Regions from separate parts of the Rhizobium skierniewicense Ch11 genome, predicted to be linked through region 2. Evidence: predicted binding sites of a transcription regulator. Region 2 holds the regulator's gene; the other holds the start of a gene.

Region 1 (3,416 bases), on a different contig from region 2:
CCATGGCAATCATGTCGCCATACTCGGAGGTCTGGGCGTTGTAGCCCCAGTTCTCTTCGTTCTTCTCGAGGATCTTGCCAACAACGATGGAGGCTTCGTCACCTGCGTTTTCAGCGATCTGGCGAACCAGCGACTGGAGAGCGCGGCGAACGATGTTGATGCCAGCTTCCTGGTCGTCGTTCGCACCCTTGACGGTGATCTTCGTGGAAGAGCGCAGAAGAGCTGTACCGCCGCCTGGGACGATGCCTTCCTGAACTGCAGCGCGCGTCGCGTTCAAAGCGTCGTCGATGCGGTCCTTGCGTTCCTTGACTTCGATTTCCGTGGAGCCGCCAACGCGGATGACGGCAACGCCGCCAGCGAGCTTGGCAAGACGTTCCTGCAGCTTTTCGCGGTCGTAATCGGACGATGTTTCTTCGATCTGAGCCTTGATCTGCGCAACGCGGCCTTCGATGTCGGACTTCTGGCCCGAACCGTCAACGATCGTTGTGTTTTCCTTGGTGATCGAGACCTTCTTCGCCTTGCCGAGCATGTCGAGCGTGACGTTTTCGAGCTTGATGCCGATATCTTCGGAAATAACGGTACCGCCGGTCAGGATCGCGATGTCTTCGAGCATGGCCTTGCGGCGATCGCCGAAGCCAGGAGCCTTGACAGCAGCAATCTTCAGGCCGCCACGAAGCTTGTTGACGACGAGCGTAGCAAGAGCTTCGCCTTCAACGTCTTCAGCGATGATGACGAGTGGCTTGCCGGTCTGAACGACAGCCTCGAGAACGGGCAGCATGGCCTGAAGGTTCGAAAGCTTCTTCTCGTGGAGAAGAATGTAAGCGTCTTCCAGGTCAGCAACCATCTTTTCAGGGTTGGTGACGAAGTAAGGGCTGAGGTAGCCGCGGTCGAACTGCATGCCTTCGACGACTTCGAGTTCAGTCTCGGCAGTCTTGGCTTCTTCGACGGTGATAACACCTTCGTTGCCGACCTTCTGCATGGCTTCGGCAATGTCCTTGCCAACCTGCGTGTCGCCGTTTGCAGAGATCGTGCCAACCTGTGCAACTTCTTCAGACGTGGAGATCTTCTTGGCCTTGGCCTGAAGGTCCTTCACGACTTCGGACACTGCCAGGTCGATACCGCGCTTGAGGTCCATTGGGTTCATGCCGGCTGCAACAGCCTTGTTGCCTTCGCGAACGATGGCCTGTGCAAGAACGGTCGCAGTCGTGGTGCCGTCACCAGCAATGTCGTTGGTCTTCGAAGCAACTTCGCGGACCATCTGTGCGCCCATGTTTTCGAACTTGTCTTCAAGTTCGATTTCCTTGGCGACGGAAACGCCGTCCTTGGTGATGCGCGGTGCGCCGAAGGACTTGTCGATGATGACGTTACGGCCCTTCGGACCAAGCGTTACCTTCACTGCGTCTGCGAGAACATCGACGCCACGAAGCATCTTTTCGCGCGCTGTGCGGCCGAATTTAATTTCTTTAGCTGCCATTGTAGAAAACTCCCGGGCTCATGGCCCATTGGTTGTCATGGAAAAGTGAGAAGAACCGGCTCGATCAGCCGATAACGCCCATGATGTCGGATTCCTTCATGATCAGAAGGTCTTCGCCGTCGAGCTTGACTTCAGTGCCGGACCACTTGCCGAACAGAACGCGGTCGCCAGCCTTGACATCAAGAGGAACGAGCTTGCCGCTATCGTCGCGAGCGCCGGTGCCGACAGCGACGATTTCGCCTTCCTGCGGCTTTTCCTTGGCGGTATCAGGAATGATGATGCCGCCCTTGGTCTTTGCTTCAGACTCAACGCGACGAACGACGACGCGGTCATGCAGCGGACGGAAAGTTGTGCTTGTCATTGTCTAATCCCTCGATCAAATGACCTGTACGGACCACTCAAAGGTCCGCTTGATAAGTGTTAGCACTCCTCATTGGAGAGTGCTAGCGAGGCAGAGATAGGGGTGTCTCCAAGGGGAGTCAAGAACGCCCTGTCGGAAATATTTCATATAAATTGGTTATCAGTCGTTCATGACAGATTTTGTAAGCCCGCCACCAACTGCCAAACCGACCCTGAAAGAACTCACCTCGGTCTTTGCCCGTATCGGCTTTTTGAGCTTCGGAGGGCCAGCAGGTCAGATCGGCATGATGCACCGCGTTCTGGTGGATGAAAGGCGTTGGGTATCAGACGCCCGCTTCATGCACGCCCTCAACTACTGCATGCTGCTGCCTGGCCCGGAGGCGCAGCAACTCGCCACCTATATCGGCTGGCTGTTGCACGGCGTGCGCGGCGGTATAATTGCCGGTACGCTGTTCATCCTGCCCGGCTTCGTCACCATCGTTGCTCTTGCCGCTGCCTATTGCCTTTATCAGGACACCCATTGGCTGCCCGGTCTTTTGTTCGGACTGAAAGCCTGCGTGCTGGCCATCGTAATCGAAGCCTTGATCCGCGTGGCGAAACGCGCCTTGGTCAGCCGCTTTCTGGTCGCCATCGCTGCCGCCGCATTCATCGCGCTCTTCGTTTTTGGCCTGCCGTTTCCACTCGTCATCCTGGTCGCCGGTCTGCTCGGCTTTCTGAGAGGGCGGCGTGGTGACCAGGCCGAGCAGGCACACACAGACCACGAAAATGATGCAGCTCCCGTGACGTTTCTGTCGCGGGTGATGGGGCTTGTCCTGGGTCTGATGATCTGGCAGATCCCGCTCGCCGTGATCTATCTCTTCTCAGCGCCGGAAACCTTGGCGACCTTGCAAAGCTTCTTCTCGCGCATGGCGGTGGTGACCTTCGGCGGGGCCTATGCGGTGCTGGCCTATGTCGCGCAGGTGGCGGTGGAAACCCATGGCTGGCTGACAGCAGGCGAAATGCTGGATGGTCTTGCGCTGGCTGAGGCAACGCCGGGGCCGCTGGTGCTGGTTCTGCCCTATATCGGGTTTCTCGCCGGGTTTCGTCATGCGGACTGGCTGGACCCGATGGTGGCGGGCGTTCTAGGCTCGATGGTCACGGCCTGGGCGACGTTTGTGCCGAGTTTCATCTTCATTTTTCTCGGTGCGCCCTATGTTGAAAAGGTGCGCAACAATTCAACTCTGTCGGCGGCCTTATCAGCTATCACGGCGGCGGTCGTTGGGGTCATCCTCAACCTTTCCATCTGGTTTGGCTTGCATGTGCTGTTTGCGCAGGTGGAACGCATTGCCATCCTGCCAAGCTTCGGTCCCGGCATATCCTGGCCGCTCTGGAGCACGCTCGATCCTTTCGCGAGCGGCCTTCTGGTCGTATCCCTGCTGATGCTAACGCGCTGGAAACTCGGTATGGTGCCGGTGCTTGCACTCGGCATAGCAAGTGGTGTTCTGCGCCTCTGGCTGATCTGACGCGTTGGTGGGCGACCCAACTGCACCATCGGGTCGGTTACCTCAACTTGATCACTTCTCTTGATCGATGGCGCCGAGAT
Region 2 (3,416 bases):
GGCATATAGATCGCGAGCACCTTCACCTGATCGGACATCATGCGGAAGGTGTGTAAGAGATCGGCAAAGAAGCTGTAGGATTCCATCACATTTCCCCATCGTACATGGTGCTCACGCGGAAAAACGCGCAGCAACCGGCCATTCTGTCGAAACGGGAGATCGACCACCGGAGGAAACGGACCTCTGGTGGCCGGGGAGTTAGAAAGCCGCAAGTGAACGACCGCCCTGACCTTTAGGCTCGCGCCTTGGACATACGTCAGGACCTCCCCAGCCATAGGAAAGGCAGAGGAATTGCGTATAGCAACAATAGACCGCCTCAGCCACAAAACTATGGCTGAGGGGTGTCATTACGGCCGACACCGGCCGTCACTTGAGGGGTTTCTATGCCCCAAGACCGGTCCGTTACGCCCGGTCTCGCTGCAACCATAGCGAAAGTTGTACTGAGGGGAAATAGCTATTTTTCGTGTCTTAGAGCAAAGCCCCGTCTTATGCGCGAGGCGTACCCGTCAGACGATGAAGCGCTCTGGAGGTGTTGGGGTCACCCGCCGTTCAGGTGACCCGAAGTGCCTCCATCATGCGTCTTTTTCGTTGACGCTGCTCGTGCCTGGCTCGGCTGTGGCCGGTGCATCACCCTTCGGTCCACCCTTGGCAACACCCACCATTGCGGGCCGCAGCACACGGTCACCGATCGTGAAACCGGCCTGAACCACCTGCACGACAGTATTGTTGGGAACAGCCGTGTTGGGAATTTCAAACATCGCCTGATGGAAGTTCGGGTCGAACTTCTCGCCTTCCGCATCCATCTTGCGCACGCCGTGGCGCTCCAGCGCCGACAGCATCGAACGTTCGGTCATATCGACACCTTCGATGAGACCCGCGATGCCTGCTTCCGAATTTGTCTTCAGCTCTTCGGGGATCGTGTCGAGCGCGCGGCGAAGATTGTCGGATACGGCCAGCATGTCGCGGGCAAAGCCTGCGACGGAATAGGCCTTGGCATCCTTCACCTCTCGCTCGGTGCGGCGACGCAGGTTGTCCATCTCGGCAGCAAGACGCAGGAATTTGTCGCGCAGATCAGCATTTTCAGCCTTCAGCACGTCGATCGGATCGGGCTCGGACGTTTCAGGCGCATCATCTTCGACAGCCATTGCCTCGAGTGCCTCGTCTACGACGTCTGCGTCAGGTCCGTTTTTCTTGGTATCGTCGGTCATGACGTTCTCCAGCTCTACATCTGTTATGGGTTGAGCCCGATATCGAGGTTTACCATGCAAAAATCAAGGCTTGCGGGCAAACCATCTCCTATTCGGTAGCAGGTTTTCGAGATCAGCGCCGTTTGCCGGCCAGCCGGGCCATGATCTGGGCCGTATAATCGACCATCGGCACGATGCGCGAGTAATTGAGCCGCGTCGGCCCGATCACGCCGACGGCACCGACGACACGGTTTTCATCGTCCCGGTAGGGCGCAACGATCAGCGAGGAACCTGACAGCGAAAACAGCTTGTTCTCCGAGCCGATGAAAATTCTGACGCCCGAACCGGTTTCAGCCAGGTTGAGGACCTCGATCAGATTGTCCTTGCGCTCGAGATCATCGAACAGCAGCCTCACACGGTCGATATCTTCTTCGCCGGCGAGCCCTTCCAGAAGGTTGGAGCGTCCCCGAACAATCAGCCGCCCCAGCTTACCCTCCTCATTGTCGCCGGACCAAACCGCAAGACCGCGCGTCACGAGATCCTGCGCCAGCGTGCTCAGCGCCGCCTGAAGCTCGGATTTCTGTTCCAGCAGCTGGGTGCGCAGTTCCGGCAGCGTTTGTCCGGCCAGATGGGCGTTGATGAAATTGGCGGCCTCCGTCAATTGCGACGACGTGATTCCGGCGGGTAGTTCGATGATGCGGTTTTCGACCTGGTTGTTGTCGCCCACCAGAATGGCCAAGCCCTTGGTTGGTTCGAGGCGAATGAACTCCACATGCTTCAGCACCGCGTCGCTCTTGGTCGTCAACACCAGACCCGCGCCACGCGACATGCCGGACAGCATGCGGCTGGCCTCCGTCAGCAAGCCCTCGATCGGCTGCTCGCGGCCTGAGACAGGGCCGATCTGGCGGTCGATGCTGGCACGCTGCTCGGCAGGCAGATCGCCCACCTGCATGAAGGCGTCCACGAAAAAGCGCAACCCGATCTGCGTTGGCAGGCGGCCCGCGCTGATATGCGGTGAATAGATCAGGCCGAGTTCTTCCAGATCGCTCATCACATTGCGAACGGATGCGGGCGACAGCGACATGGGCAGAACGCGCGACAGACTGCGCGAACCCAGCGGCTCGCCATTTTCGAGATAGCCTTCCACGATGCGCCGGAAGATTTCGCGCGAGCGATCATCCAGCAACGCACCCGGTTCTTTTCCGATCGGAGGAGAAATGCTCATTACGTCCGTTCTTCATCCCGTCAGTTCATGGCAGGAATATAGTCGCTTGCGCGCTTAAGTAAAAACGGAAATTCCGCATATGCCCTGCACCGACCCGCTTTTCCTTTGCAAAACGGCCGGTGCGGCCTTAGAAGGCGGAGATCAAAACGGAGACGAACCAGATGCGGCCTTCAGGCAGAAAAACCGATCAGATGCGCAAAGTGTCTTTCGAGCGCAATTTCTCGAAGCATGCAGAGGGCTCCTGTCTGGTCAAATTCGGCGACACGCATGTCCTCGTGACCGCCAGCCTTGAAGAAAAGACGCCACCATGGCTGCGCAACAGCGGCAAGGGCTGGGTCACTGCCGAATACGGCATGCTGCCCCGCTCCACCAACGAGCGCATGCGCCGTGAGGCCGCGTCCGGCAAGCAGGGTGGCCGCACGCAGGAAATCCAGCGCCTCATCGGACGGTCGTTAAGAGCGGTGGTCGATCTTCAGGCGCTGGGCGAACGCCAGATCAGCATCGACTGCGACGTCATCCAGGCCGATGGTGGAACCCGTACGGCGTCCATCACCGGCGCATGGATTGCCCTTCACGATTGCCTGAAGTGGATGGAAACCCGCAACATGATCAAGGTCGAGAAGGTTTTGAAAGACCATATCGCCGCGATATCCTGCGGCATCTTTGCCAGCCAGCCGGTGATCGATCTCGATTATCTCGAAGATTCCTCGGCCGAAACAGACGCCAATTTCGTCATCACCGGTTCGGGTGGCATCGTTGAAATTCAGGGCACGGCCGAAGGCGCACCGTTCAGCGAGGAGGAGTTCCTGACGCTGCTGGGCCTTGCCAAGACAGGCTGTGCGGACCTCGTCGAGCTGCAAAAACAGACGATTGCCTGAGCCAGGAACGCGAAACCCATGCGCAAACTCGACACCAGAACCATCGTCGTTGCCAGCCACAACAAGGGCAAGATCGCCGAAATCGCCGATCTGATCGGCCCTTTAGGCTTTTCCGCCAAGTCTGCG

What was found. Region 2 encodes HrcA, which represses chaperone genes, less so after heat shock. Its sites were predicted from a motif close to GTTAGCACTCNCNNNNNGNGAGTGCTAAC; they were not measured.
Region 1: groES (co-chaperone GroES) is a predicted target of HrcA. The motif match lies at 1,894-1,922, and genes of this name have one in related genera.

The regions. Positions count from the first base shown of each region.
Region 1 is NZ_RXPG01000009.1:272,949-276,364, forward strand. It holds gene groL (chaperonin GroEL) at 1-1,474, opposite strand, end outside; gene groES (co-chaperone GroES) at 1,539-1,835, opposite strand; gene chrA (chromate efflux transporter) at 2,005-3,336, shown strand.
Region 2 is NZ_RXPG01000029.1:224,734-228,149, forward strand. It holds gene EKM04_RS19490 (hypothetical protein) at 1-86, opposite strand, end outside; gene grpE (nucleotide exchange factor GrpE) at 573-1,208, opposite strand; gene hrcA (heat-inducible transcriptional repressor HrcA) at 1,321-2,412, opposite strand; gene rph (ribonuclease PH) at 2,574-3,290, shown strand; gene rdgB (RdgB/HAM1 family non-canonical purine NTP pyrophosphatase) at 3,309-3,416, shown strand, end outside.